Regions from separate parts of the Enterococcus casseliflavus genome, predicted to be linked through region 2. Evidence: predicted binding sites of a transcription regulator. Region 2 holds the regulator's gene; each other region holds the start of a gene.
What was found. The regulator CtsR, encoded in region 2, represses protease genes until heat stress. The targets are predictions, from matches to a motif close to TTGGTCAAAAAAGGTCAAANA.
Positions count from the first base shown of each region.

Region 1: P0G38_RS10120 (ATP-dependent Clp protease ATP-binding subunit) is a predicted target of CtsR. The motif match lies at 7,809-7,829, and genes of this name have one in related genera.
Region 3: clpB (ATP-dependent chaperone ClpB) is a predicted target of CtsR. The motif match lies at 8,893-8,913, and genes of this name have one in related genera.

Region 1 is NZ_CP119393.1:2,062,439-2,072,811, forward strand. It holds gene fabT (fatty acid biosynthesis transcriptional regulator FabT) at 1-191, opposite strand, end outside; gene P0G38_RS10080 (GIY-YIG nuclease family protein) at 512-1,453, shown strand; gene P0G38_RS10085 (YkuJ family protein) at 1,522-1,752, opposite strand; gene P0G38_RS10090 (NAD(P)-dependent oxidoreductase) at 1,836-2,711, opposite strand; gene P0G38_RS10095 (glycosyltransferase family 4 protein) at 2,786-4,018, opposite strand; gene P0G38_RS10100 (LTA glycolipid anchor biosynthesis glycosyltransferase, IagA/BgsA family) at 4,050-5,060, opposite strand; gene ptsP (phosphoenolpyruvate--protein phosphotransferase) at 5,326-7,053, opposite strand; gene P0G38_RS10110 (phosphocarrier protein HPr) at 7,053-7,319, opposite strand; gene P0G38_RS10115 (hypothetical protein) at 7,480-7,671, opposite strand; gene P0G38_RS10120 (ATP-dependent Clp protease ATP-binding subunit) at 7,942-10,206, shown strand; gene P0G38_RS10125 (DUF1827 family protein) at 10,355-10,373, shown strand, end outside.
Region 2 is NZ_CP119393.1:76,821-87,193, forward strand. It holds gene pknB (Stk1 family PASTA domain-containing Ser/Thr kinase) at 1-1,268, shown strand, start outside; gene P0G38_RS00425 (CtsR family transcriptional regulator) at 1,493-1,960, shown strand; gene P0G38_RS00430 (ATP-dependent Clp protease ATP-binding subunit) at 1,966-4,446, shown strand; gene P0G38_RS00435 (peptidase U32 family protein) at 4,716-5,636, shown strand; gene P0G38_RS00440 (peptidase U32 family protein) at 5,650-6,891, shown strand; gene gor (glutathione-disulfide reductase) at 6,985-8,331, shown strand; gene P0G38_RS00450 (polyprenyl synthetase family protein) at 8,495-9,481, opposite strand; gene P0G38_RS00455 (Gx transporter family protein) at 9,493-10,053, opposite strand; gene P0G38_RS00460 (NusG domain II-containing protein) at 10,064-10,373, opposite strand, start outside.
Region 3 is NZ_CP119393.1:1,926,456-1,936,828, reverse strand. It holds gene P0G38_RS09495 (replication initiation and membrane attachment family protein) at 1-183, shown strand, start outside; gene dnaI (primosomal protein DnaI) at 183-1,112, shown strand; gene P0G38_RS09485 (hypothetical protein) at 1,137-1,598, shown strand; gene P0G38_RS09480 (tRNA (adenine(22)-N(1))-methyltransferase) at 1,694-2,389, shown strand; gene P0G38_RS09475 (Nif3-like dinuclear metal center hexameric protein) at 2,386-3,504, shown strand; gene pepT (peptidase T) at 3,516-4,748, shown strand; gene P0G38_RS09465 (diacylglycerol/lipid kinase family protein) at 4,848-5,756, shown strand; gene P0G38_RS09460 (DUF1294 domain-containing protein) at 5,790-6,062, shown strand; gene P0G38_RS09455 (lysylphosphatidylglycerol synthase transmembrane domain-containing protein) at 6,090-7,121, shown strand; gene P0G38_RS09450 (ABC-F family ATP-binding cassette domain-containing protein) at 7,160-8,686, opposite strand; gene clpB (ATP-dependent chaperone ClpB) at 8,996-10,373, shown strand, end outside.

The DNA.
Region 1 (10,373 bases), 1.7 Mb from region 2:
GTGATCGAAAGCTCTTTGGCAACTTCAGTCGTGGTCTTTTTTTTGTACATCCCGATGGCTTCGATGGTATGCATTTCGGTAATTGAAAGGTCTTTGAATTGAGATTTTTTCAATTCAGATTCTTCAATCACTAAGATGTCATTAAAGACGCTGACTAAGTAGTCATTAACTGTTTCTAAATTGGGTTCCATAACCTTCACCATCCGAATACTTTGATAATCAAATCATTTGATAGTCAAACTATATCGGAAGTTATTGAGAAATGCAAGAATTTTTTCGAACTTTTTTTATTTTTAAGCGCATTTTTATTTAAGAATTGATTTTCTAAGATTTTAAAAGCTGCGAGTTGACAAAATAATCCGTTTCCGTTATAGAGAAATTTCCTTTGAATGTCAAAGCTTATCATTTTGTTGCCTCCACTCTATTTCTAATTTTTTCTTGTCGATAGCCAACAAACGTTGCTCTCTTACGCTTCATCTGCTACTCTTTGATGGAAGGAGAGGAACGATCGATGAATCCGAACAAAGAGTTTCTAAAAAACAAAGCAAATGCACTGCCTGAAAAGCCTGGTGTTTATTTAATGAAAGATCAGCACAACGAAGTCTTGTATGTAGGAAAAGCCAAATCATTGAAACAGCGTGTCGTTTCTTACTTCCGAAAAAATCAGCAGCATGCCAATAAGGTGCTTCGACTTGTTTATAATGTCGTTGATTTTGAAACGATCGAAACAGATACAGAATTGGATGCACTATTACTTGAATGTCGTTTGATCCAAGCTTTTCATCCTATCTACAACCGACAAATGAACCATTCAGCCAACTATTGCTTTGTTGACTTGACGAATCATACCTTCACGATCACTCAAACACCACAAATTGGCAGTTATGGCCCCTTTCGGCAAACAAAAAAATTGCCAGCATTGTTTCAATTATTGTCAGAAACCTTTCAATTGCCGACTGTCAACGAACTGACGCTATTAACCTTACGTAAGCAGCTCCCTCAAATGGATGCGTATCCCTTGGAAGAGAAGTGGCGGGAGATCGGCTGTTTTTTTGCAGGAAAGAAGACCGACTGTTTTTCACTCCTTAAAAAACGCTTGGCATACCTGATTGATCACTTATTGTTTGAGCAAGCTAGTGTACTGCAGCGCGAGATCCATTTAGCAAAAAGCTTTTACCAAGAAATCGTGAGGGTCAATCAGTTTATTCAAGAACCAGAAGTGATTTTTTCTATTCCCCTTGACTTAGAGGAGCCAGGATCACAGACGACTCAAATCAAATACTATCAAGTTAGCTTTGGCAAGTTGATCCAAACAAAAGTTCTTTCTCCCGAGGAAACATTCCAGCCACTCCCGCCAGCAAGCGCTGCGCTTCCTTTAGCCCCGGAAGATCTCGATCCATTAGGGATCATCCTTAATCACTTGTATCGCCAAGAAAAAGCAGCAGATAAATAAAAAACAGCAAGCCCAAGTAGGCTTGCTGTTTAGAAATGAGAAAGCGACGACGAACGTCCCACTCATTCTTATTGGATCAAATCATAGATTTCCATGGCTACAATATCAACATTATCAAATTGATAAGATTGACTTGATTCTGCTTCCGTTAATTCAAACGTTTCTGTCGAATTGTCATAAGTAACGGTACATTTTTCGACGCCTTCTTTTTCAAAACGACGTACTTGAACTTCATTGTCTTGCGCTTCGACCATCGCTTCTAAACGTTTGATGATAGCGACTAATTGCGAACTTTTCATTCGTAAGCCTCCTTTTTCTGTCCGTTATATTGTATCAAAACATCCTCTATCTTGCATTGATTTTTCGTATTTTTTTTGTCATTTTAAGATTTTTTTCCATCTTGCCACCAAAGTTTAATCAGCGCCTGCGTTCCGTCATTTTCGAAGCCTTTTTCAGCCAACTGATCATACAATTTTTTAGCTAAAGCGGTGCTTGGCAAATCCAATCCCATCTTCTTGGCCTCATCCAAAGCGATCCCCAAATCTTTGATGAAATGTTTGACAAAAAAGCCTGGTGAATAATCCTCTTTTAGGATACGAGGACTGTAATTCGTCATGGACCAATTGGCTGCCCCACCGCCAGAAAGCGTGTCAATCACTCGTGGTAAATCAAGACCCGCTTGGTTCGCATAGACCAGCATTTCTGTCATCCCCGTCATGGTTCCGGCAATCATGATCTGATTGGCCATTTTCGTATGCTGACCCTTCCCTGCCCCTCCTTGAAGTTGAAACGTCTTTCCTAATACTTCAAAAAGTGGTTTTACTTGTTGGTAAGCTTCTTCATCGCCACCAACCATAATCGTTAGCGTGGCGTTTCTCGCACCAAGATCCCCACCAGAAACTGGCGCATCGATACTCGCTGCTCCTTTTTCCTTCGCTGTCTGGTAGATTCGTTCTGCCAAATCAGGCGTACTGGTGGTAAAATCCACCAATGTTTTGCCCGTCACAGCCGTTTGAAAAATCCCTTGAGGCCCATAGTAAACCTCTTCAACGTCGGATGGATAACCAACCATTGTAAAGATGATTTCACTTTCTGATGCAACTTCTGTTGGGGTGTCACACCAAATTGCTCCATTCGCAACGAGTTCATCAGTTTTTTCTTTCGTCCGATTGTAAACATTCACTGTATGTCCTGCAGCTAAGAGATGACCAACCATCGCTTGACCCATGACCCCAGTACCGATAAATCCTAATTCCATGCAGATCCCTCCAAAATAAAAAAGTTCATGTCTTTAGTATACGCTAAAAACATGAACTTGCGAAAATTTTCTGTTTAATCGATCGTTCGGCGAAAGGCCTTTAATTTTACTTTGAATTTTTCTAGCGTCTGCTCGGTTTCTTTTTCGATGCGTTCTGTTTCATAATAAGCGACCATGTCATGGTAGAAAGATAGCATCGACTCACCGAAGCGCAATGCCGAGATCTCGTACATTTTTCTAGCAAGAACTTCGGGATCAGCAGGAATCTTTCGTTCATAATAATCAATAAATGCTTTTGCGAAATCCCGATCACTCTCATAGGTGACGCCTAAAGACGGATCATCGATCAAGGTGTTTAAGTAGTCATTGCCTTCAACGACTAACGGTGTTCCAGCAGCCATTGCTTCCGTGTAAGTCAGTCCTTGTGTTTCTGATGTGGAGGCACTGACGAAGTAATCGGCAGCATGGTAATAGATCGCCACTTTATCATTTGCCACTTCACCGACAAATTGAACATGGTCAGATAAAGCCATATCCACCACTTTTTCTTCTAATTTTTCTTTATGCGGACCTTTCCCAACGATCACTAATTGCGCATCAGGAATCTTCGTTAAAATTTCTGGCATGCCGTCGATGATTGCTTGGATATTCTTTTCATAAGAAATACGACTGAGGGAAAGCAGCATGGGTTGATTCTCAGTGATGCCCAATTTCTCCCGCAATTCTTTTTTCATGTCAGTTGTAATATCCGGTCGGCGAAACTTCTCAACTTCGATCCCTGTGGGGATGATCCGCATTGGTGAAACCACACCATACCCTCTCAGCGTATCGATGACCCGTTCACTTGGACAAACAACACCTGTCGAGTGGTTGGCAAATAGCCGTGAAAGATATTTCACGTGAGATGGTCGTAAGACTTTCCCGTTTGCGATGTAGTGCAAGTAATCTTCATACATTGTATGGTAGGTATGGATCACAGGAATCTGCAATTTACGCCCCACCATTTTCCCCAACATCCCAGAACCAAACTCTGTATGGGTATGGATCAATTCCAATTCTAATTCTTTGGCGATCAAATAGGCATACAACATGCCGCGAACCACGATTCGCCGATCTTTGAAGGACACAAACGGGACACTTGGCATGCGAATGATATCTTCTTCATCCAGATCAGCATTTGGATCGGTCGTTGTAAAGATATACACTTTATGGCCTTTTTTCTCAAGCTCTTCTTTCAATGTCTTGATCGATGTCGCCACACCACTTACCTGGGGGAAGTAGGTGTCTGTAAAAAATCCGATTTTCAAAACGGTACCTCCAAACTTTACATTAGTTTCTTCATTCCGTATTCATCACTTTTGTATAAACCTCTTGTAATTTAAACCCAATTTCATCAATACTCTTTTGCTTTGCTGTTTCATAACCCGCTTCACTCAACGGTGGCAACGTGCCCTCCACGATTCCTTTGATTTTCTCAATAAATCCTTCATTGGTTTTTTCCATGTATGCATTGTGCCCATTACTTAGCCACCCTTTATAAACAGGAATATCCCGAACGAGCACATTTTGGCGGCTGGCTAACGCCTCAAGGACTACGATCCCTTCTGTTTCTTCATAAGAAGGAAAGAAGAATAAATCGGCAGCGGAATATGCGCCTTCGATAATGTCTCCTTTGATATAACCTGGAAACAACACATTTTCTGGATGGTCTTCATTGACGAGGTCGCGGATCTGTTTAGGAATCGTCATCATTGGTGTATGACCAAACCAGATAAACGTATACTCAGGCAACTGTCTAGCTATCTCTACAAAATCAAGAATGCCTTTTCGTTCAAAAAATAAACCGACGGATATAATGACTTTTTGATCTGGTAAGAGATTGAAATACTCGCGAAAGGCTTTTTCTTTCTCTTGATCCGGCTGATATTTGTCAAGATCGATGCCGTTTGAGATCGCTTCGATCGGTACTTGGATACCATACCCTTCCAAAAGTTCTTTCGAATAAGGAGTCGGGGTGATCAACTGATCGGCTCTAGAATAAAGATTGATCAAATATTTTTTATATAATGGCGAAAGCTGGTTTGAGCCGATAAATGAATTCCGAAAATCCTCTTCTGTAGAATGGGCATGGTAAATCACTTTTTTCCCTTGTCTTTTGGCTTTGTTGACCATGTGCATACTATTGATCCCATACGTGTTGATATGAAGGATATCATAGTACTCATCATTTTTATCAAGAGTAAAAGGAATCCCGACAGATGTCAGTGCTCGTTGCTGATGGGCCAACGCTCGACCGATACCTGATTTAGCTAATAATTTTTCTCCTTCAAAATAAAGAAGTACTTTCAAAGATGATTCCTCCTTGGAAATGCTTATATCTGATATTAGTATACCATAGGCAATCGGAGACATACTCCTACCATGGTCCTAGATTTTGTTCCCCATTTAATCATGATACGTGAAAAACTTACGGAATCATAGCTTTATACAAAGATATGACAAAATTGTTCGTTTTCTGAAAAAACGAGCAGGCTATTGCAAGTCAAATCGAACAAGAAGGCTTCTTATAACAAAAAAAAGGCAACAAGCAAAATTGCTTGTTGCCTAGAAATGATTAGTTTACATACTGTTCGATTAGCTCAACAACTTCTTCCATTGTATCGCAATCTTCTAAAGCACGTTTTGCTAATTCTTGCATGTCAGTCGTTGACAAGCGTTTCATTAAGCTACGTGTTTTCAGAACAGATGTTGCACTCATTGAGAACTCATCTAAGCCCATACCTACAAGAAGTGGCACAGCAGTTTGATCGCCCGCCATTTCTCCACACATACCAGCCCATTTGCCTTCAGCATGCGCTGAATCGATCACGTTTTTGATCAAACGTAAAATTGATGGGTTGTATGGTTGGTACAAGTAAGACACGCGCTCGTTCATGCGGTCTGCAGCCATTGTGTATTGGATCAAGTCATTGGTACCAATACTGAAGAAGTCAACTTCCTTCGCAAACTTGTCTGCTAAGACAGCAGCTGCTGGAATTTCGATCATGATTCCGACTTGGATCTCGTTAGAAACCTCAACGCCTTCGTCAATCAATTTTTGACGCTCTTCTTCATACATTTTCTTCGCAGTACGGAACTCTTTCAATGTTGCCACCATTGGGAACATGATACGTAAGTTGCCGTGAGCAGAAGCACGTAACAACGCACGAAGTTGGGTACGGAACATGTCATCCCCAAGTTCAGATAAGCTGATACGCAATGCACGATAGCCTAAGAAAGGATTCATTTCATGAGGCAATTTTAGGTAAGGAAGTTCTTTATCGCCACCGATATCCATTGTACGGACAACCACTGGTTTGCCAGCCATTCCTTCTAAAACTGCTTTGTATGCTTTGTATTGGTCTTCTTCTGTTGGGAAATCAGGAGAATCCATGTACAAGAATTCAGTACGGTATAAACCGACTGCTTCTGCACCATTGTTGTGGACACCTTCTAAATCTTTAGGCGTTCCAATGTTCGCAGCTAATTCAAAGTGCTTACCATCAGCGGTAACTGTTTCAGCATCTTTCAATTTTTCCCATTCTGCTTTTTGTTCTGCGTAGGCTTTCCCAGCTTCAACAAATTCAGCTGCTTGGTCATCTGTCGGGTTGACGATAACGTCACCGATAATACCGTTAACAGCTAAGATGTCGCCCGCTTTCACTTTTGCAGTGATCTCCATTGTTCCAACGATTGCTGGGATTTCAAGAGAACGTGCCATGATAGCGGAATGAGAAGTACGTCCACCGATATCTGTTACAAAAGCTTTTACAAAGTTGCGGTCTAATTGTGCAGTATCACTTGGTGTCAAGTCATGCGCAACAACGACTACTTCTTCGTTGATCATTGAAGGATTAGGCAAAGTCACATTCAGCAAATGCGCCAAGATACGTTTTGCGACATCTTTAATGTCAGCTGCCCGTTCTTGCATGTAAGCATTGTCATCCATTGCTTCAAACATACCAATATACATGTCAGTAACTTCTTTCAACGCAGCTTCTGCATTGACTTTGTTATCTGTCACGTTTTGTTTGATTTGACCAATCATCTCAGGATCTGAAAGAACCATTAAATGAGCATCAAATACTTGTGCTTCTGCTTCACCTAAAGTTTGCGCTGCTTTGTCACGGATTTGTTGTAATTCCGCTGTTGACTTCGCTAACGCATCATCTAAGCGTGCTTCCTCTGCTGCAGTATCTTCAACTGATACTTTTGAAAAAGATAAATCAGGTTGTACTAACAGGTAGGCTTTCGCAACGGCTACACCATCACTAGCAGCAATTCCTTTTAGCATCTCAACCATTATTCAGACAAACCTTCTTTTTTCATTGTTTCTACGATTGCAGCGATTGCATCTGCTTCGTCAGCACCTTCAGCAGTGATAGTTACATCAGAACCTTGGCCAACGCCTAATGACATTACGCCCATGATTGATTTAAGGTTTACTGATTTACCTTTGTACTCTAAGTTGATATCAGAGTTGAATTTGCTTGCTGTTTGAACCAATAATGTAGCTGGACGTGCGTGAATCCCTGTCTCAGCAACTACGTGAAAATCTTTCTTTTCCATATTGATCAATCTCCTTTATGATACGTTTTTTTGTGTGAAGGCAAAATTTCCATGCATGCAATGACACCCGAAAAAAATCGCCCTTTCAACTGTTAAGATTACCATTTTTTTCCTCGATAGACAACCGTTTTCTCTTAAATAAACGATTGAAATAAATGTCCTATTTATTTTCTTGCACATAACGGTAGATGATCTTCCCATTTAAGCCCGCTTCTCCGACAAAAGAAGACCGATCTTCCAACTGGAGCCAGACATCTCTAAACGCCAGGAATTCTGGCTGTTGGACAATCAATTCTTGGATCTCTCCATTGCGCAAACGCGTTATTTCTGAAGCAAAATCTCTGTTCTCCATCCTAAATTCTCACCTCTTTCTTTCTATTATAATGGAATTACTTTTTATTTAAAAGACGCTTCTGCTAATGAAAGAGCGGCAAAAATTTTTACGAGTAAAATTCTTGCAGTCTGACAAAAAGTTAGTATAATAGAATTATGGTCAGTAAAGGTCAATAACACATTACCTCGAAGATGACCGTTTCTATGCACACAGCCCCTTTTCTTTTACAAGTGTAAAAAAGCGCCGTAAAATAAGGGTGTTGGAACAAATATGAAAGGTCGTGAATCTATGCTTTGTCAAAATTGCGGCAAAAATGAAGCGTCTATTCATTTATATGCCAGTGTCAATGGTCAAAGAAAACAACTCGATTATTGTCAAAGTTGTTACCAAAAATTAAAAGCTCAATCTGGGAATGCTGCAGCTGCAATGGCGCAAGATCCTTTTGGATTCGGCAATATTGATGATCTATTTCGTCAAATGTCTCGCCAGATGCAGCAAGGAAATACCCCTTATGAACAAACCCCATCGACGCAAACCGGCGGTAACGGTTTTGTCGGTGGACAGCCTCCACGCAATAACCAAGCACCTGCAGGTCTGTTAGGAGAATACGGTATCAATATTACCCAAATGGCTCGTGATGGCGAAGTCGATCCAGTCGTTGGTCGTGATTCAGAGATCAAACGAGTGATTGAGATCCTTAATCGTCGAACAAAAAACAACCCTGTGCTTATTGGTGAACCTGGGGTTGGGAAAACTGCCGTCGTTGAAGGGTTAGCCCAAAAAATCGTCGATGGCGATGTGCCACAAAAACTGATGGACAAAGAAGTCATTCGTTTGGACGTTGCGTCTCTTGTTCAAGGCACAGGTATTCGTGGACAATTTGAAGAACGCATCCAAAAATTGATTGAAGAAATCAAGCAAGCAGAAAACGTGATTTTGTTCATTGATGAAGTCCATGAAATCGTTGGCGCTGGTGCAGCTGGCGACGGAAATATGGATGCTGGAAACATCTTAAAACCAGCTCTTGCTCGTGGAGAACTACAAATGGTCGGAGCAACGACGTTAAATGAATACCGCATCATCGAAAAAGACGCTGCTTTAGAACGCCGTTTGCAACCAGTACGTGTGGATGAACCTTCTGTGGAAGAAACGATCCGCATCTTAAAAGGTTTGCAACCACGTTATGAAGATTATCATCATGTGAAATATACTGATGAAGCGATCGCAGCTGCCGCTACCCTTTCTAACCGATACATCCAAGACCGATTCTTGCCTGATAAAGCAATCGATCTACTAGATGAAACAGGTTCTAAGAAAAACTTGACGATCCAAATCGTTGATCCAAAAACGATCGAAAAGAAATTACAAGAAGCAGAAGAACAAAAACAAGCTGCCTCTCGAGAAGAAGATTTCGAAAAAGCTGCTTACTATCGCGATCAAATCAATAAATTGCAAAAAATGAAGGAACGCCAAATCAGCGAAGAAGAAACGCCAGTCATTACCGAAAAAGACATGGAACAAATCGTTGAAGAACGGACAAATATTCCAGTTGGTGAATTGAAAGAAAAAGAACAAACGCAATTGAAAAATCTTGCGGATGACTTGAAAGCTAAAGTTATCGGACAAGATGAAGCGATCGATAAAGTAGCCAAAGCGATCCGCAGAAATCGGGTCGGTTTAGGCAAACAAAATCGTCCGATCGGCTCTTTCTTATTCGTCGGTCCAACCGGTGTCGGGAAAACCGAATTAGCAAAACAATTAGCCTATGAGATGTTTGGTTCTGAAGAATCGATGATTCGTTTCGATATGTCAGAATACATGGAAAAACACAGTGTATCCAAACTGATTGGCTCTCCTCCTGGTTACGTTGGCTATGAAGAAGCGGGTCAATTGACTGAAAAAGTTCGTCGGAATCCATATAGCCTGATTTTATTAGACGAAGTGGAAAAAGCCCATCCTGATGTATTGCATATGTTCTTGCAAATTCTCGATGATGGTCGTTTGACGGATGCCCAAGGACGTACAGTCAGCTTTAAAGATACCTTGATCATCATGACAAGTAATGCTGGAACTGGCAAAGTTGAAGCCAACGTCGGCTTTGGCGCAGCGCGTGAAGGCATCACTCGTTCCGTGTTAAATCAATTAAACAATTACTTTACGCCAGAATTTCTCAATCGCTTTGACGGGATCATTGAATTCAAGGCACTTAGCAAGGACAACTTGTTATCGATCGTGTCCCTTATGCTGCATGATGTCAATCAAACACTTAGTCATCAAAAATTGCATATCGATGTTCCACAAGACGTGCAAGAAAAACTGGTCGATCTAGGTTACAGCGCAACGATGGGTGCTCGCCCATTGCGCAGGACCATCCAAGATCAAATCGAAGACGGGATTGCTGAATATTATCTTGAGCATCCTCAAGTCCGTCAGTTAAAAGCACAATTGGAGGATTCCGATAAAATCGTTGTAACTTCAGCTGAATCCTCTGCACTTCCTGAAGAAACACCTTCTGCTGAAGACGAAAAACCATCGGAAACAGATGAGCAATAACGTGTCAAAACGGTGACCAAACCGTTCGTTTTGCCAGACAACCATGTTTTGCCAAAAAATTGGGTAATTCCGAGTTGTCTGGCTTTTCTTTTGAAAAAAAACGACCTATAATGTTATTAATAAATACATAGAATGTGAGGTGAGTCTGGTGAAATTAATCAACGTTA
Region 2 (10,373 bases):
ACGTCGTATTGAAGGCGACCGCCAAAGAACCGGCGGATCGTTACAAGACCGCCGATGAAATGCGGGCAGATCTCGATACCGTGTTGTCTCCTGACCGCCTCAATGAACCGAGATGGGAACCTCATGCCCTGATGGATGAAACGAGAGTGCTGACTCCAGTGGAAGCAGCCCAAGTCGAAACGCCGCCAGTGGAGGAACCCGTAGAAGATGAGGTTGCGGATCAAGCCGAAGAACCAGCGCAACCGAAAAAGAAAAAACGCAAACGCTGGCTGTTGCTGCCCATCATTATGGTGATCGCACTGTTAGGGATAGGCAGTTACTTCCTATTCGGCGGTGGTCGAGGAGATGTGGCGATTCCTGAAGTCAGTGGTCAGACGGAAGCAGCTGCCCGTGCCGAGCTAGAAGCCGCCGGCTTGAAAGTAGCAGACGAGGTGGAAGAAATCGAAGACGATGAAGTCGAAGCAGGCAATGTCGTCAAAACCGATCCCCCAGAAGGCAATGAAGTCAAAAAGAATTCCGTCGTCACTCTCTACATCAGTAGCGGAACGAAGAAAATCACCCTTGATGACTATGAAGGTCGTTCCTTCGATGATGTCAAAAAAGAATTGATCGATTTGGGCTTTGATGAAGACAGAATCAAAGAAGAGTTAGAGTCGTCAGATGATGTCGACGAAGGGGATATTATCAGTCAATCACCAGCAGCAGGGCGGGAAGTTTCCCCAGCAGAAGACGAAATCACCTTTAAGGTCAGCTCCGGACCAGATAGCTTCGCAATGGACAACTATTATGGTATGACAGAGGCAGATGCACGAGCAGCATTAACTTCTCGCGGGGTAAGCCTTTCACAAATCAATGTCACTTACGAATCCAGTAGCCAACCGGAAGGTACGATCATTGGTCAAGCACCAGCGAGTGGCGAGTCCGTTGTGACTTCCAGAACCATCATTACATTAACTGTCAGCAGCGGGCAAGAAATGGTCAATGTACCAAGAATCGTTGGCAAAAGCCAAGCCGATGCAGAAGCAGATTTGAATGAAGCAGGATTGCAGTATACGATAGAACAAGAATCTGATTATAACGACTCTGTGCCTGCTGGAGAAGTAGTGCGCGTTACGCCGGGAGCAGGTACTTCTGTAGCAGTAGGAAGTTCTGTCACCGTGACGGTTTCCAGAGGTCCTCGACCACAGGATTCTTCTTCGTCAAGCAGCTCATCCTCCTCAAGCAGCAGCTCGTCAACGAGTGAAAGTAGTTCAGAAAGTACGCAATAAGATGAACGTTTATGTTAGAAGAACAAGCAGCCTACGGGGACCAAAGAATTTTCTTTTTGTTCCCCGACGAGCTGCTTGTTTCTTTTTGTAGCTAAAAAGCTGAAGCGAGGGATAAGTGTCTTTAAAATTTCCTTTAGACCTTCCTTTTGTGCAAGCGTACATCTTTCCAAGGATTCAAAAATTGGGTATAATGAAGGTCAGAATTAGTCAAGGGAGGGAATGAATTGAGTCATCACAACACTTCCGATTTGATTGAAGCATATTTGAAGAAAATTCTTGAAGACAGTGAAACCATTGAGATTCGTCGCGCAGAAATGGCAAATTTGTTCAACTGCGTGCCCTCACAAATAAATTACGTGATCAATACCCGCTTTACCGTTCAAAGAGGCTATGCGGTTGAAAGCAAACGCGGCGGGGGCGGCTATATTCGGATCGAGAAAGTCAAAATTACTGATAGCCACCACTACTTAAAAGAAATGAATCAATTATTCGATGAAACCATCTCGGAAAAAGATGCATATGCAATAATCCAGAAACTTTATGAGGAAGGAATCCTGTCCAAGCGAGAAGGCAATTTATTGTTGACCGTCATCGCGAAAGCAGTTCTAGGACGTTCTCCTTATGAAAATAGAACACGAGCTGATTTGCTCCATGCAATTCTAGAACGATTAAGTTACGAAGACAGGAAGTGAAAGAGATGGATGAATTATTCACCCAACGCGCGAAAGCCGTTTTGGCTATCGCCCAAGAAGAAGCAAAATACTTTAAGCACCAAGCAGTAGGTTCTGAACATATTCTATTGGCACTGGTCATTGAACAAAACGGGATCGCTGGCAAAACGTTACGGGAAATGAATATCACAGAAAACGATATTCGTGAAGAAATCGAGCATTTAACAGGGTACGGCACCGTTCGTCAATACCCAGAAAACGCCTATCTCGCGTATTCACCACGAGCAAAACATACATTTGCTTATGCAGGGGATGAGGCCAAGCGTTTAGGGGCACCACAGATCGGTACCGAACATCTATTATTAGGCTTATTAAGAGACGAAGACATTTTGGCTTCACGAATCATGCTGAATCTCGGCTTGAGTCTCGCGAAAATGCGTCAGCTTTTGAAGAAAAAAATGGGCTTCAATGAAAGCAAAACCAACGGAAGTGCTGGTCGTCGTCGTCCAGCCCAAGCCAAAGCGCAGCAAGGAACACCGACCTTGGATTCCTTAGCCCGTGATTTGACCAAATTAGCTCGTGAAAAACGGCTAGATCCTGTTGTCGGTCGTGCCAAAGAAGTCAAACGGCTGATCCAGATCCTTAGCCGTCGGACCAAAAACAACCCTGTTCTCGTTGGGGAACCTGGTGTTGGGAAAACCGCGATCGCCGAAGGCTTAGCCCAAAAAATCATCAGTGGGGAAGTCCCAGAAGACATGCAAAACAAACGCTTGATGATGCTGGACATGGGGGCTTTAGTTGCCGGAACGAAATACCGTGGGGAATTTGAGGACCGAATGAAAAAAATTATCGATGAGATCTATCAAGATGGTCAAATCATCTTATTCATTGATGAATTGCATACACTGATCGGGGCCGGCGGAGCCGAAGGGGCGATTGATGCCTCGAATATTCTGAAACCAGCCTTAGCCCGTGGAGAATTGCAAACCATCGGTGCCACAACGCTAGATGAGTACCAAAAATACATTGAAAAAGATTCTGCGTTAGAACGCCGTTTTGCTCGGGTGCAAGTCGACGAACCAACACCAGAAGAAGCGGAAGAAATTTTACGAGGCTTGCGTCCTCGTTATGAAGAACATCATGGGGTGGAAATTTCTGATGATGCGTTACACGCCGCTGTGCAATTGTCCGTACGTTACATCAATTCGCGCCAATTACCAGATAAAGCCATCGATTTGATGGATGAATCAGCAGCCAAAGTGCGTCTAGACAAAACCGATGAAAGTTCGGAATTGGCAGATCTACAAAACGAGATCGCTAACTTGATCGAAGAAAAAGAAGCAGCCATTCGCCAGCAAGATTTTGAAGCAGCAGCTCGTCTGCGGATCAAGGAAAAGAAATTGACCCAACAACTGACGGAAGTGGCGTTTATGGAAGTCAAAGAAGCGTCAGGCTATGCCGATAGTGTTACTGCAGAAGATGTTGCTACGGTCGTTTCCCAATGGACTGGTGTACCTTTGCAGCAGATGGAGAAAAAAGAAAGCGAACGCTTGTTGGATCTTGAAAAGATCTTGCATCAACGGGTAGTTGGCCAAGAAGAAGCGGTCAAAGCAGTCGCTCGTTCGATCCGCCGCGCCCGCAGTGGGTTGAAAGACCCCAACCGCCCAATCGGTTCCTTCATGTTCTTAGGCCCGACCGGTGTCGGGAAAACCGAGCTTGCCAAAGCCTTAGCAGAAGCGATGTTTGGTAGTGAAGATGCCTTGGTTCGTGTCGATATGTCCGAATTTATGGAAAAATACAGCACGAGCCGTTTGATCGGTTCACCGCCAGGCTATGTCGGATACGATGAAGGTGGGCAATTGACGGAAAAAATCCGTTCAAAACCTTACTCCGTCATCTTATTGGACGAGGTGGAAAAAGCCCATCCCGATGTCTTCAATATCCTCTTGCAAGTGCTAGATGATGGTCATTTGACGGATGCCAAAGGTCGGAAGGTCGATTTCCGCAACACGATTTTGATCATGACCTCTAATATCGGTGCCCAACAAATCCGCGAAGAAAAAAGCGTTGGATTCAATGTCACTGATTTAACGAAAGATCACCAAGCGATGCAAAAACGGATCTTAGAAGAGCTGAAAAAAGCCTTCCGTCCAGAGTTCTTGAACCGTGTGGATGAAACAGTGGTCTTCCAATCCTTAGGTGAAGGGGAGATCCACGAGATCGTGAAGATTATGAGCAAAGCGATCATCAAACGGTTAAGCAACCAAGACATCCAATTGAAGATCACGCCATCTGCCATCGATGTGATCGGCAAAGCTGGTTTTGATCCAGAATATGGGGCACGGCCGATTCGTCGGGCCTTGCAAAAAGAAGTTGAAGACCGTTTAAGTGAAGCACTCCTATCAGGACAAATTCATTTAGGTGACAAAGTGACGATCGGTGCTTCAAAAGGATCGATCACCCTCAATGTCAAAGAGGGACAAGCGCGGGTCTTGCAACAAGTTTAAGTCGAGCCAATAACGGCAGCGGCGTTTCTATGGTCGAGTAATCGGCATCCATAGAAACGTCGCTTTTTTGTCTTGCTATGTCTAGTAGTGATCAAGAAGTCTCCACTGATTATGATTGATGATTCACAAAAAAATATCCTTTTAAATAGCTTTATGACAACGGTTGATTAACGGAAAAAGCGATATTCGTGAAAAAAAGAGTAACGAGACCTCTTGGAAAGAATCCTGCTGTGTGATACTATGAATGAGTTGAAAAAAGGAGGAGTATTATGGTTGAGATTATCGCCACGGTGGAATCGATCGAGCAAGCACAGCAGCTCATCCCTTATGTTGATACATTGTTTTTTGGAGAAGAGACATTCGGGCTGCGCCTACCGGCCTCTTTTTCTCGTGAAGAGCAAATCAGACTGATCGACATGGCCCACGAAGCTGGAAAGAAAGTGACGATCGCAGTCAATGGCATCATGCATCCAGAAAAAATGAAGCGGATTCCAGAATACCTAGCATTTCTGAAGACCAATCAAGCCGATCAAATCGCTCTCGGAGATCCTGGGATCATTTACCGCATGAAGCAAAATCCAGAATGTGCCTTGCCATTTATCTATGCAGGGGAAACCTTAGTAACGAGCGCTCGTCAAATCAATTTTTGGGGACAAAAAGGAGCAAAGGCAGCCGTTTTAGCGCGAGAAGTTCCTTTCGAGGAAATGAAAATCATGGCACCGCAACTAAATATTCCTGTGGAAGTATTGGTTTATGGTGCGACCTGCATTCACCAATCGAAGCGTCCGCTTTTACAAAATTATTATAACTATACCCAACAATCGGAAGAAAAGAACCACGACCGTGGGTTGTTTTTATCCGAACCAAAAAAAGAAGAAACCCACTATTCCATTTATGAAGATAGCCACGGCACGCACATTTTTGCCAATAACGACATCAATCTGCTGCTGCAACTGGCGGAATTAGCCGCAACAGGCTTTCAAACCTGGAAGCTGGACGGAATCTATACACGAGGGGCTGCCTTTGTGTCTATTGCTAAACTGTTTGCCCAAGCCAAGAGCCTTGTAGAAAGTGGGGAGTGGCAAGCAGAGCAAGCAGCTGTGCTCAGTGAACAAGTTGCCCAACTTCATCCAGCAGAACGTGGGTTAGACACTGGATTTTATGCCATCGATCCTGACGATATCAAGTAAGGAGCAAGAACAAATGACCGTTAAACAAGCATTGAAACGACCAGAAGTGTTAGCACCAGCTGGTACGTTAGAAAAATTAAAAACAGCGATCCACTATGGCGCTGACGCTGTCTATATCGGCGGCAATGCCTATGGTCTACGGAGTCGCGCGGGAAACTTTACCTATGAAGAAATGGCGGAAGGGGTGGCTTTTGCCAAAGCCCACAACGCAAAAGTCTATGTAGCAGCCAACATGGTGACCCATGAGGGCAATCAAGAAGGTGCAGGGGAATTCTTTCGGGAATTGCGAGATGTCGGTATTTCGGCAGTGATCGTTTCCGATCCCGCTTTGATCCAGATCTGCGCAACAGAAGCGCCAGGTCTACCGATCCATTTGTCCACCCAAGCCAGTGCCACGAACTATGAAACATTGGAATTTTGGCGGGAAGAAGGCCTAGAACGGGTCGTTCTCGCCCGAGAAGTGTCGATGGAGGAAGTTGCTGAGATCCGCAAAAATACTAGCGTGGAGATCGAAGCCTTTATTCATGGCGCCATGTGTATTTCTTATTCTGGCCGTTGTACTTTGTCCAATCATATGTCGATGCGAGACGCCAATCGCGGCGGCTGTTCGCAATCTTGCCGCTGGAAATATGATCTGTTTGACATGCCCTTTGCAACGGAACGAAACAGTTTGACTAAAAACGGGACAGTGGAAGAAGAGTTTTCCATGAGTGCTGTGGATATGTCGATGATCGAACATATCCCGGATTTGATTGAAAACGGCGTGGATAGTTTCAAAATCGAAGGCCGCATGAAATCGATCCACTATGTTTCAACCGTGGCGAACGTTTATAAAGCAGCCGTGGACAGTTACATGGCCGATCCAGAGAACTATGTCTGCAAACAAGAATGGATCGATGAACTGTGGAAAGTTGCGCAGCGAGAGCTTGCGTCAGGCTTTTACTACGATACCCCAAGTGAAAATGAGCAGTTGTTTGGTCCGCGTCGGAAAATTCCGCAATACAAATTTATTGGGGAAGTCATGGCGTATGATCCGGCAACAAAAACAGCTACGATTCGGCAACGGAACCACTTTTCCGTTGGCGATGAAATCGAATTTTACGGTCCCGGATTCCATCACTTTCACCAAACCGTCGAAGTCATGTATAATGAAGACGGTGAATCCATCGATCGTGCACCAAATCCTATGATGCTGTTGACGATGCCGGTCAAAGAACCGGTGGAAGTCGGAGACATGATTCGGAAGAAAAAATAAGGTCGAGAGTTTCTCTCGGCTTTTTTTGTTGAATCAATCCAGCCAAAAAGGATCGATGAGAACATAGACAATCTTAAGGAGGAAACAACAAATATGGAAACATACGACTACATAGTAATTGGTGGCGGCAGCGGCGGAATCGCCTCAGCCAATCGGGCAGGGATGCACGGCGCCAAAGTATTATTGATTGAAGGCAATGAATTAGGCGGCACCTGTGTCAATGTCGGTTGTGTACCGAAAAAAGTCATGTGGCAAGCTAGTGAGATGTTAGAAATGATCAAACGGGACGCAACTAGCTACGGCATTTATCCACATGTGGATAAATTTAATTTTACTGAGCTTGTGGATAACCGTGAAAAATACATTGATTTTTTACACACAGCCTATCAAAAAGGCTTAGACAGCAACAATGTAGAAGTTATCCACGGTTATGCACAGTTTGTGGATAACCACACGGTTACCGTCAATGGGGAAAACTACCATGCAACAAACATTTTGATTGCCACCGGTGGAAAACCTAGCGCGATGAATATTCCCGGCGGTGAGTACGCCATTGACTCGAATGGTTTTTTTGCGTTGCGAGAAGCACCAAAGCGTATGGTCGTCTTAGGGGCAGGCTACATCGCAGCCGAAATCAGCGGTGTCAGCCAGCAGCTGGGCAGCCAAGTGGCTTGGGCGTACCGCAAAGAGCGGCCATTACGAACCTTTGACAAGATGCTTGCGGATAATCTCGTGGAGATGTACCAAGAATCAGGAATCGAAACTTATGCAGGCTACGTGGCCTCTCGTATCATTAAAGAAGGTGACGAGTATCTCGTTCACTTTGAAAATGGCGAAACCTTGACCGGCGATTGCGTCCTTTTTGCTGGTGGTCGCGTGCCGAATACGGATAAGTTAGGTCTGGAAAACACCGATGTCCAATTGGATGAAAAAGGGTTTATCATTGTGGACAAATATCAAAATACCACAGCTGACTCGATTTTTGCGGTGGGCGATGTCATCGGAAAATTGGATTTAACCCCGGTTGCGATCGCCGCCGGTCGTCGCTTGTCTGAACGCTTGTTCAACGGTCAAAGTGATGCGTACTTGGATTATCACTTAGTGCCGACGGTCATCTTTACTCATCCACCGATTGCCACGATTGGTTTATCCGAAGAAGCAGCCTTGGCAAAATACGGCCAAGAGCAGATAAAGGTGTATCGCTCGCGCTTTACACCGATGTACTTTGCTTTAAATGAGTATCGCCAAAAATGTGAGATGAAATTGGTGTGCTTAGGAAAAGAAGAAAAAATCATCGGTCTGCACGGCATCGGGATCGGTGTCGATGAAATGCTGCAAGGCTTCGCTGTAGCCATCAAAATGGGTGCTACGAAAGCAGATTTCGATCAAACCGTGGCCATTCATCCGACGGGGTCAGAAGAATTTGTGACGATGCGTTAATAGAAAAAAGCCTCAACGGACAGATGATTTGTCCGTTGAGGCTTTTTTTTGCGTATAAAATTCTAGCTATCAACTAAAAAGTCCCCAAAAGTAGATCAAAAATCTAACCTTGGGGACTTATTTCAGGATGATCCCAGCTGCTGGGCTTTTGCTAGATCCTTGATCAGTTCTGACGCCCTAGGATCTGAGCAGTGATCTGGTAAAGATACGTTTTGGTTTCATCTTTGGTCTCAGGTAATTTCTGGATCGCCTGCAAAGCTTTTTTCGTATAGTCGGCTGCGAGTTTCTTGGCTTCCTCGATCCCAGCACTTTCTTGGACGATCCGATAGACTTCGTGGGTGTCGGTGTCCGTCATGGCGTCTTGTTTTTCCAGCAATGGGAGCAGCTGTTGGCGGTCACTTTTCAATGCCATCAACAGCGGCAGGGAATAGACGCCTTGCCGAACATCTTCCAATACGGGTTTTCCTAAAGCAGCCGCATCTTGGCTGTAATCTAAGACGTCATCCATGATTTGAAAGGCAAGGCCAATGGCTTCACCGATCTCACGGGCTTGATTGGCAAAGCGCAAGGAGGTGCCGCTTTCGTAAGCCCCGATGAAGCAGCTTAAAGCAAACAACTCAGCGGTTTTGCCGCGAATGTTTTCTAAGTAATCCTCGACAGTGACGGACAAATCGTATCGTTTGCTCATTTGTCCTAATTCACCGGCCAGGATTTTTTCCATACTACGGGAATTCATCTGCAAGCTTTTCATGGAGCTAGCATAATCCGCCATCAATTTAAAGCAGCAGACGAAGAGGTAATCACCAGCATAGACAGCGACATCGTTGCCAAATTCGGAACGAATGGTCGGCAGCTTGCGGCGGGTGTCCGCATGATCGACGATATCGTCGTGGATCAACGAGGCAGTGTGGAGCATTTCGATCGAGGCCGCCAATGCGACGGCTTTTTCGCGATCTTTGTCGCTGCCATAAGCAGAAAAGAGCAGCTGATAAGCAGGACGCAGCAGTTTCCCACCTGAATGGATCATGGACAGGATCGCTTGTTCGACCTCTTTGTTTTTTAGTTTTAATGATTTTTCCATCAATTGCAAGGAGGCAGATAAGTCAGCTTGCAGTGCTGGATACTCTTGCCACATGGAATGAAGTTTCATAATTAACTCCTTTATTCTGAATCCGAGCGCCATTTGACTTTGGTCTGGCGTTCATAATCAATTTGAAAACGGCGCAGTGTTTCGACACGGCGCAGCAAGTAGTTGGCGGCGATCCCGATAGCGATCCCGGACAAGATCCCAAAGAAAGATAGGACCGGCAAGTAGAGCATCACGCTCCATGATTGAGCGATCCATGAGGCAGTGATCAGCTGTCCGACGTTGTGCAAGAAACCGCCGGCCGCACTAATGCCGATGATACTGACACGCTTAGGCCCCAACTGTTTCACCAAAGACATCCCAAAGTAACTCAGTAAGGAACCGCTCATACTATATAAGAAGGTCGAAACCGTTCCTCCTAGTAACGTCGTTAAGATCAGTCTTAGCCAAATCAAGAGAAAGCTGTCTTTTTTCGGCATAGTGAACAAAGCAATAATGGTAATTAAATTTGCCAAACCTAGTTTCGCACCAGGCGCAAAGGCAAATGGATAAGGGATCATATTTTCAACTAAACCAATCACGACCCCTTGGGCGACCAGCAGTGAGATGAAAATTATTCGTTGTAATCGACTCATAAGCAAACGATCAATAGATTAGATCGTCGGTCTCACTCCCATCTGCGGCTTGGATTTCGATCACCAATTTATGAGGCAGACAGACAATGGTTTCCCCATTTTTACTAGCCCAGCCACGGCGGACACAAATCTGGTCGCCGCAATCGGCTTCCTTGATTCGGATCCGATCCCCTTCGATCTCCAGTAAATTGGTATCGCCATCTTCATCTTCATAAAGATAGGTGTACGTTTTTTGACCTTCAACTAAGTCAAAACGCTTGATTTCTGTCCCATCGACCCGCAAGACGGCTTCTTTGTCCGCTGTTTGCGTCTGGCCAAAA
Region 3 (10,373 bases), 1.8 Mb from region 2:
GTTCGAAGTGCCAAGGAAAAACGCAGCCGACCACAAACCAGCGGCAAAAAAATCATTCGCGAAGAAAAGCTGCCTTCTTGGGCTGAAAAACCAGTGGAAGAGACAGCCTTAACGCCAGAGCGACAAGCAGAATTAGATAAAAAACTGCAAAACTACTTGCATAAGAAAGCTGGTGACAAGTAATGGAAGATGTAGGGAAAAACTTAGGAAAACTATTGGATAAACGCAATTACCGTGATCAGTTTTCAGCAATGATGGCAGAGGTTTTACAAGATCCTGATGTCAAAGCGTTTATTGCCGAAAATGAAGAGGTATTGACCGAAGCAGATATTCAAAAAAGCTATGCGAAACTGTATGAGTTCGTCCAAGAAAAGCGGAAATTCCGCATCAATGATCCATCCATGATCGCACCGGGCTATGAGCCGCGCTTAGCGTTAAATTTTCATTTTATTGACGTCACCTATGTACCAACGAAAGAACTACTGGCATATCAGAAACAAGAAGAGATCCGCAGTCGCATCAAAGCGATGGATATGCCTAAAGATATACAAGAAGCAAGTTTTGCAGATTATCAGCAAACGCCTGGCCGAATGGAGGCCATCGCAGCTGCCGTTGATTTTATTAGTGAGTTGACAGCCAATCCACAGGAATTTCATAAAGGACTTTACTTTGTGGGGAGTTTTGGGATCGGAAAAACCTATCTGCTTGGCGCGATCGCCAGAGATTTAGCGGAGGCAGGCTACACGACGACATTGGTTCACTTCCCGACATTTGCAGTAGAGATGAAACAAGCAATCGGTAAAGATCAGGTGGGGGATAAGCTGAACGCAGTGAAAAAAGCCCCAATCTTAATGATGGACGATATCGGTGCGGATGCGATGAGCAGTTGGATTCGTGATGAAGTCTTCGGTGTGATTCTACAATACCGAATGCAAGAGCAACTCCCGACGTTCTTTACCTCGAATTTTACTATGCATGAGTTGGAGCAGCATCTTTCAGTAACGCAACGCGGCGAATCCGAACCATTGAAAGCCAAACGTATTATGGAGCGTATTCGTTACTTGACACAAGAGATCCAAATGACGGGCAAAAATCGACGAAATGATGCCTAAAAAAACCATTACTGGAGGAAGAAGATGATGAAAAAACAAGTGATTCTAGGCTTGTCCTTAGTAGCAGTGTTGCTGTTAACGGCTTGTGGCAGTCCCGAAAACAACAATGCATCAAGTGGCGATAACACGCCTTCTGAATCAAGTGAGAATGCTAGTTCCGTTGCCAATAGTTCTTCAGAGAGCGAAACAGCGACGGTTTTTACTGGTATTATCCAAGAAGATGCCCGAGCAGGTTCTGATGATACCTTTCAATTATTTTTGAAAGACGTAGCGGCAGTTGAAGATGAGGATCAAGTCGTCCAAAGTTTTCAAAATGATGGGGTCATTCTCCATGTCCCTATCGAGGCCTATTCAGGAGAGATCGAGGAGTTAGTTGAAGGAGACAAAGTCCAAGTGTCGCTGCAAGGCGTCCCGATCATGACGATGTCGATCCCACCGCAAATTCCCGGTAACTCGATTCAAAAGGTTGAATTAGTGAACGATTAATGCAATGTGCGCCTTGGCAATGGCACCACAGTCAAGACGCACATTTTTTTCTATTTATGGAAAGCGTGTTATACTACGAAAGAAGGAGTGACAATATGAACGAACATGCATTATCGGATCGTTTGGCTTGCGTGGGCGAACAAATTCCCGACCAAGCACGTATCGCCGACATCGGCTCCGACCATGCTTATTTACCTGTGGCATTGATGCTGCAGGACAAAATCACTTATGCTGTAGCTGGAGAAGTCGTTCAAGGACCTTATGATTCTGCCAGTAAACAAGTACGTAAAAACGGGCTAACAGAGAAGATCGTGGTGCGCTTAGCAGACGGATTGGACGCTATTCAGCCAGCAGATAAGATCGACACGGTTGTTGTTGCTGGAATGGGGGGGACTTTGATTCGCTCTATTTTAGAAGAAGGCAGCAGAAAAAATCGCTTAGCGGGGGTCAAACGTTTGATCTTACAACCGAATGTTGGCGAAAGAACCTTGCGGGAATGGCTCGTTGATCACAATTTTACGATCATTCATGAAGTGCTGTTAGAAGAAAATGACAAAAATTACGAAATCATCGTTGCGGAAACTGGAAAAGCGACGTACACGCCCCAGCAATTATTTTTTGGTCCCTTTTTATTAAAAGAAAAAAATCCAGTTTTTTATAAAAAATGGCAGCATGAATTGAAGCAGCGTCAACGAGTGGTCAAAGAGTTAGAGAAAGCCAAAGAACCACCTGCTGAGAAAATGAATGAATTGAAAGAACAAATCGAATGGATCAAGGAGGTACTGGCATGATTTCTGGTCAAGAATTTATCAAACGCTTTGAAGCATACTGCCCGTTATGGTTGGCAGAAGAAGGCGATCCTGTTGGTCTGCATGTTGGTACATTAAACAAACCCCTCGAGCGAGTCATGATGACCCTTGATGTACGTCCAGAAGTGGTAACCGAAGCCATCGAGAAAAAGATCGACTTGATCATCGCGAAACATCCACCGATCTTTCGCCCTTTGAACCGCTTGCTGACCGATGATCCGCAACAAAAGATGTTGATGGATCTCGTCAAGCATGATATCGCCGTTTACGCCGCCCACACCAATATGGATATTATTGAAGACGGTTTGAACGATTGGTTTTGTGAACTGCTAGAAGTTGAACCAGATACGTACTTGAAGCAAACCCATCAAGTAAAAATGAAGAAACTAGCTGTATTTACACCTGTTGAATCGGCACCAGCATTGCGAAAGGCATTAGGAAAAGCTGGTGCTGGTCAGCAAGGCAATTACCAAAACACCAGCTATTCATTGATTGGCACCGGTCGCTTTACACCACAGCAAGCGGCACATCCTGCCATCGGTGAGATCGGAAAAGAAGAACAGGTGCAAGAAGCGAAAATCGAAGTCATTTTTCCAGAAACGATCGAGAAAAAGGTCCTTTCGGCAATGATCGCTGCTCATCCTTACGAAGAGCCAGCTTATGATCTGTATGCCTTAGACAATTTGCCGAAGACCTATGGAATCGGACGGGTTGGCAACCTCGCTGAGCCTCTTTCCATTGATCAGTTTGTCGCACGTGTCAAAGAGCGGTTTGGTTTGACTGCTTTACGGGTTGTCAGTTTTCCTAATGCACCTGAAAAAATTCAGCGAATCGCCATTTGTGGCGGCAGTGGTCAATCGTTTTATTCGGATGCCTTACGCCATCAAGCGGATGTGTACATCACTGGCGATATCAGTTACCATTTCGCCCATGACATGCAAGCCAATGGGTTGATCGGGATCGATCCAGGGCACAACATCGAAAAGGAATGTATTCCTCGGTTTATTGAGAAATTCAATCAGTGGAAAGCAGAAGAGAACTGGGCTGTGACCTTTGTTCCTTCCACCACTTCAACAAATCCATTTGACTATAGATAGGAGAATCTTTTATGTACGAAAATTTATTGCCTCGCTTTTTAAAATATGTCAAAACAGAAACTCGCTCAGATGCGACAAGCACCACAACACCTTCCACCCAAACACAAGTCGCGTTTGCTAAAGAACTGCAAAAAGAACTTGAAGAACTAGGGTTAAGCGATGTTCATTACAATGAATCAAATGGTTTCGTGATCGCAACATTACCAAGTAACGTCGATCATGACGTGCGCTCCATCGGTTTTATCGCCCATATGGATACCGCCGATTTTAATGCAGAAAATGTTGATCCGCAGATCATCGAAAATTACGATGGCGAATCGACCATTAAATTAGATAAAGAAGGAAAATACACATTAAACACAAAAGATTTTCCGAATTTAAAAAATTATGCTGGCGAAACCTTGATCACTACTGATGGTACCACTTTATTAGGTTCTGATGATAAGTCAGGTATTGCAGAAATCATGACAGCCATGGAAATTTTACTGAAAAACCCAACGATCAAGCATGGGGAAATCAAAGTCGCATTTGGACCTGATGAAGAAATTGGTGTTGGTGCCGATAAATTCGATGTGGAAGATTTCAATGTTGATTTTGCCTATACAATGGATGGCGGTCCAGTAGGAGAATTGCAATACGAAACCTTCAATGCGGCGCAAGCTGAAATTACGATCCAAGGAAAGAATGTCCACCCTGGAACAGCTAAAGACACCATGATCAACGCCTTGCAACTAGCAGTCGATTTTCAAAATGCGCTACCTGCTGATGAAGTTCCTGAGAAAACCGAAGGGACAGAAGGGTTCTTCCATTTGATGAGCCTTAGTGGTTCAGTAGAAGAAGCGAAAATGGCATACATTATTCGAGATCATGATCGGAGTCGTTTTGAAGAAAGAAAAGCACAATTATTAGCGGTTCAAGAAAGTTTGAATGCCCGCTTTGATGAACCACGAGTGCACGTACATCTATATGATCAATACTACAACATGAAAGAAATCATCGAAAAAGATATGAGCATCATTGATTTAGCGAAAGATGCGATGAAAGCAGTTGGAATCACACCGATGACAGAACCTGTCCGTGGTGGTACGGATGGCTCGAAAATCTCCTATCTAGGGATTCCAACCCCGAATATCTTTGCTGGTGGAGAAAATATGCATGGACGTTATGAGTTCGTCTCACTACAATCAATGATGAAAGCGACCGATGTGATCGTGAAAATCGCCGAACTGAATGCGCAAGCATAGCAGCAGCTTCTTCATTGAAAGAAAAGAATAACTTTAGGGCTGGGAACTCTTCACGCAGGTCTTGCGTAAGGCCCGGCCTTTTATTAGGATGTGAATAGGATGAAAATTCTCGTATTATACAACGATACAGCGGGGAAAAGTGAAGCAAAAGAAACAGCAGAAAAATTCCAAGCCTATGTGAACGAACAAGGCGATGAGCATCAAGTGTTTTTACAAGCGTCAAATCCCGATGTTGACCCTGAGGATGTTAAAGAGGCAGCCAAGAAACATGCGGTCGATACGATTGTTATTATTGGTGGGGATGGAACGATCCATCATGGGCTGCAAACATTCAAAGAAAAGCTGGATGAGCTGAAGATCGGGATCATTCCTGGAGGAACGGTAAATAACTTCGCTCGAATGTTAGGTATTCCAGTCAAGCCAGAAGAAGCGTTTGAGAATATTTTAACAGGGGTTGAACGTCCGATCGATTATGGGATGGTCAATGATCAAGTAATGATCTCGACGATGACCATTGGTCTTTTAGCAGATACTGCAGCATCAACTTCCCAAGAAGAAAAACAACAGTACGGTCCGTTGGCGTTTATGAAACGGTTCATTCATCTGTTGATCAAAAAGAAACAATACAAATTGGAAGTCATCGCTGACGAACGGAAATGGCAGGGGAAAAGTCAATTACTGACGATCGTCATGTCGAATTCAGCAGGTGGGTTTAAGAACTTTGATGAAGAAGCAAAACCTGACGATGGCTTGTTCCATGTTATTCTTTTGCCAAAATTGAACATTTTACGGTTTATTTTGTATTTGCCAAGAATTATTCGTGGTAGAATTGCCAAAGTACCAAGTGTTGAATATTTTACTGCCGCAAAGGTCTCGATCAAGGCGAAAGAAAAAACGGTTCATACTCGGACCGACGGCGATCCAACGGATGATCTGCCAATCGAGATGAAAGTCATTAAGCACGGGTTGACGATGTTGGTACCTGAGGAAGCACAAGAATCAAAATAATGGTCCCTACGATCAATCATATGGAGGAAATGGATGGATGCACTGATTTACAATCCATTGTGGTTTTATTTAATTGCAGTCAATCTTTATCTTTTCTGTCTGATGGGTTATGATAAATATCAGGCAGTAAAACAAGGTTGGCGGGTTCCCGAAGCAAATCTCCTTTTTATGGGGGCGATTGGCGGCGGATTAGGCGGTTTGATCGCGCAACGCGTGTTTCGCCATAAAACAAGAAAGAAGAAGTTTTATTTCTTTTTTGCTTTCGGCACCGTTTTTGCTATCCTGCTGATGGTCTTTTTTGCATAAATTCGGTTTAACAAGCAAGGAGTTAATATGAAAACTAAAGTGAAGTTCGCCCTTAATTTACTTTTACTAGTAGGCATTCTGGGTGTGATGTATTTTTTTGTCCGTAACTCGATGATGGAAATTTTAGCGGGGCTAAGAGAGACCAGCTTTCTCGTCGTCTTACTGGTTATGGGGCTTGGCACATTGTACCTAGTGATTGAAGGACGAACAGTTAAAGAGATCGCAGTGACTTTTCAACCGGAATTCACCACCAAGGCGGGGTTTCTAACCGTCTGTTACAGTGGGTTTTATCGGATCGTGACGTTTGGCGCGGGCACCTTGATCTCAGAGGTGAATTTTTATCGTAAAAATGGCTTGCAGTTGTCACAAGGGGTTGGGGTCACCACCTTACACATGGTGATGTATAAGTTTGCCATATTGACTTATGCGATTGCTGGGTTGATCATTCAATTCTCGCTATTTTATGACAATGCGCCGAATATGATTTGGGTGATATTGGTGGGGATCGTACTCGTTTTTTTGATCATTGCCGCTTTATTGGCACTTTCTGTCAGTATCAACATACAAGTCTTTTTTGTGATCGTCAGCAATAAGCTGTTCAAAAGTGCAACGTTAAGAGGGATCGTTGACAAATGCAACACCCAGATCTATTCTTTGCGAGAAACGGTCAATGCGATTATTACCGATCGGACCGCTTTCTTGCGCATTTATCTTTGGAATCTTTTGAAGATGCTGCCTTGGTACGTGATCCCTTATGTGATTCTTGTCGTGCAGCACCCAGAGATCGATTTCTTGTTGACGTTATCCTTCATCAGCTTTGCTGTCGTCTTGTCCGGGGTGATTCCAACACCGGCGGGGATCGGTTCCTTTGAATTTATTTATATGCTGCTTTTTGGTCCATTAGTCGGCACAGTCGATGCAGCATCTTCTATGCTGCTGTATCGCTTAGCGACATTCATTTGGCCCTTCATTATTGGCTTTGCATATGTAATGAAAGAAAAGCGCAAAGACATTAGCCAAGAGCTGACAGAGCTCAGAAAAGAAAAAGTGGAAAGTTAAAAAAACGCTTATCTTCGAGTAGAGGATAAGCGTTTTTTTTAGTCTTTCAAATCAATGATCCGATCAACAAAGGATTCATAGAATTCAGCTTCATGGGAAACGATCAGAACGGTTCCGGGAAAAGTTGCCAGGGTTTCTTCCAAATTGTTTTTCGTGTCTTGATCTATATGGTTGGTCGGTTCATCAAGAATCAAAAAGTTGCTTTTGATCAGCATCATTTCAGCTAACTTCACTTTTGTCTGCTCGCCACCACTTAATAATTTCAATTCCTCTTGAGCAAGCTGGCTAGGTAATCCCGCACGAGAAAGTTGTCGTCGCAATTCTTTGTTGGTTGCCTTTGGGAAAAGATCCTCGAGGTATTGCAGAGGCGTCTGTAATGGATACTCCCAGTCAAGATCTTGAGAAAAGTAATTAAACTTTGTATGCTGTGGGTAAGAAACGGTTCCTTCAATTGCAGGGATCACACCAAGTATTGTTTTGATCAACGTCGATTTACCGATCCCATTAAATCCCCGAATCGCAATTTTTTCGCCATAGCGGATCGTTAGGTTGATTGGCGATAGTAAAGGCTTTTGGTCATAACCGATCACTAGATTGGTCGTCTCTAATGCCAAGGTCGTAACGATCGGTGCCAAATCAAATCCTAGATGCGGTTTAGGGACATCTTGGGGTGGGGTCAAACGTTCGATTTTTGCCAATTGTTTTTCACGACTCTTTGCCATTGTTGAACGAGAACCAGCTTTGTATTTACGGATATAGCTTTCGGTTTTCTTGATATGCTCTTGTTGTGCTTCGTATTGCTTCATATAACTTTCATTTTGCAGCGTTTTTAGCTTTAATGCTTTGTCTAAATTCCCCGTATACTTAGAAAGCTTGCCAAATTCGATATCAATGATATGGGTCGTGATTTCATTCAAAAATTGACGATCATGAGAAACGACTAAGTAGGTACCAGTAAAGTCCTGTAAAAACTCAACCAGCCATTTGATATGCTCATCATCTAAGTGGTTGGTCGGTTCATCTAAAATCAGCATGTCGGGTTTTTCTAGCAACATTTTTGCTAAGATCAATTTTGAGCGTTGACCACCACTTAAGGAAGCAAGGGGGGTATCCATGCCGAGAACCGAAATACCTAATCCTTCTGCTAAATCATCGATCAATGTATCCATTTGGTAGAAATTTCCTTGATCCAATTGATTTTGCAATTCGCCGGCTTTTTCTAAAAGCTTATCGTCAAGACTTTCGCCATAAGCAGTATAAAGATCTGCGATCTGTTGTTCTTTTTCGAAGTCTTCTGCAAAGGCAGAGCGCAAAAAATCACGGATCGATTGCGTTTCATCAACATTGACATATTGATCCAAATAGCCCATTTTCAAATTTTTCGGAAATTGAACAAAGCCATCGTCTGGGAGAATTTCTCCTGTAATGATTTTGATTAAAGTACTTTTGCCGGCGCCATTCCGTCCAATCAACCCGACTTTTTCCCCACGGTTGATTTGAACGGAAACATCTTCGTAAAGCAATTTGTCGCCAAATTGTTGGCTAATATTCGTTAATGTTAACATCGTTTCCTCCATATAAAAAAGCTGTAAACAGTAGACGTTACAGCTAAGTAGATAATCTTACTGAATAACTATCGCCAAAGAGCGATCAAAAGGATCAGGAAAATCGATTGTTCCTGACCAATCAGGACCTAGCATACCATTGCGGCTTCCTATCTGTCAATTTTCATGAAAGAATACTGAAAAAAATCTTGATCTTCGAGGGAAATCTTTTGACCATTACTGACCAATATTGTATAATAGAAGAGTAGAAAAAAGGATGCTGCTTGCAGTGTACTAATTTTTCTGACTACCATTTTGGGAGGGAAAAGTATGAACCCAGAAAAAATGACGACTACATTACAGAGTGCCATCGCGGAAGCACAGCAGATTGCCATGACGCGTCACCACCAAGAAATCGATATTCCGCATTTATGGAAGATTTTATTGCAAGCCAATCAATTCGGCCGCAATTTTTATACGGATACAGGCCTTGATGTCGATGCATTTGAAAAGGAAGTCGACCAGCTACTAGATGAACTGCCTTCGGTTGAAGGAGGAAATGTTCGTTATGGTCAATCCATGAGTCAAAATCTGTTTCATCTTTTGTCTGAGGCAGATCAATTAAAAAATGAATTTCAAGACGAGTATCTTTCCACAGAAATCGTCCTTTATGCGTTGATGAAATTGAAAAATCATCCATTGACGGTGTATTTAAAGAAACAAGGAATCACCGCAAAAGAAATCAAGCAAACGATCGAAACATTAAGAGGAGGGGATCGTGTGACCTCACAAAATCAAGAAGAACAATACAAAGCATTAGAAAAATACGGCGTTGACTTGGTCCAACAAGTCCGCAGCGGAAAAATGGACCCCATTATCGGACGAGACGAAGAAATTCGCGACGTGATTCGCATCCTTTCTCGGAAAACAAAAAACAATCCCGTTTTGATTGGTGAACCGGGGGTTGGTAAAACAGCCATTGTTGAAGGATTGGCTCAACGGATCGTGCGAAAAGACGTCCCAGAAAACCTAAAAGACAAAACGATCTTTTCTCTGGATATGGGTGCCTTGATCGCAGGTGCCAAGTTCCGAGGTGAATTTGAAGAGCGTTTGAAAGCCGTCTTACAAGAAGTGAAAAAAGCCGATGGACGGATCATTCTCTTTATTGATGAGATCCACAATATTGTAGGTGCTGGTAAGACGGAAGGCAGCATGGATGCTGGAAACTTACTAAAACCAATGCTGGCACGGGGAGAATTGCATACGATTGGCGCAACGACCCTTGATGAATACCGTCAATACATGGAAAAGGACAAAGCCTTGGAACGTCGTTTCCAAAAAGTGCTGGTACAGGAACCAACCGTTCAAGATACGATTTCGATTTTACGTGGCTTGAAAGAACGGTTCGAGATCCATCATGGCGTCAATATCCATGACAATGCGCTTGTTGCTGCTGCGACCTTATCTGATCGGTATATCACGGACCGCTTTTTACCAGACAAAGCCATCGATTTGATCGACGAAGCAAGTGCCACGATTCGGGTAGAAATGAATTCGATGCCTACCGAGCTCGATCAGGTCACTCGACGTTTGATGCAATTGGAGATCGAAGAAGCCGCACTGAAAAAAGAATCTGATGATGCATCGAAAAAACGTTTAGGCATTTTACAAGAAGAATTGGCGGAATTGCGTGAAGAAGTCAATACCA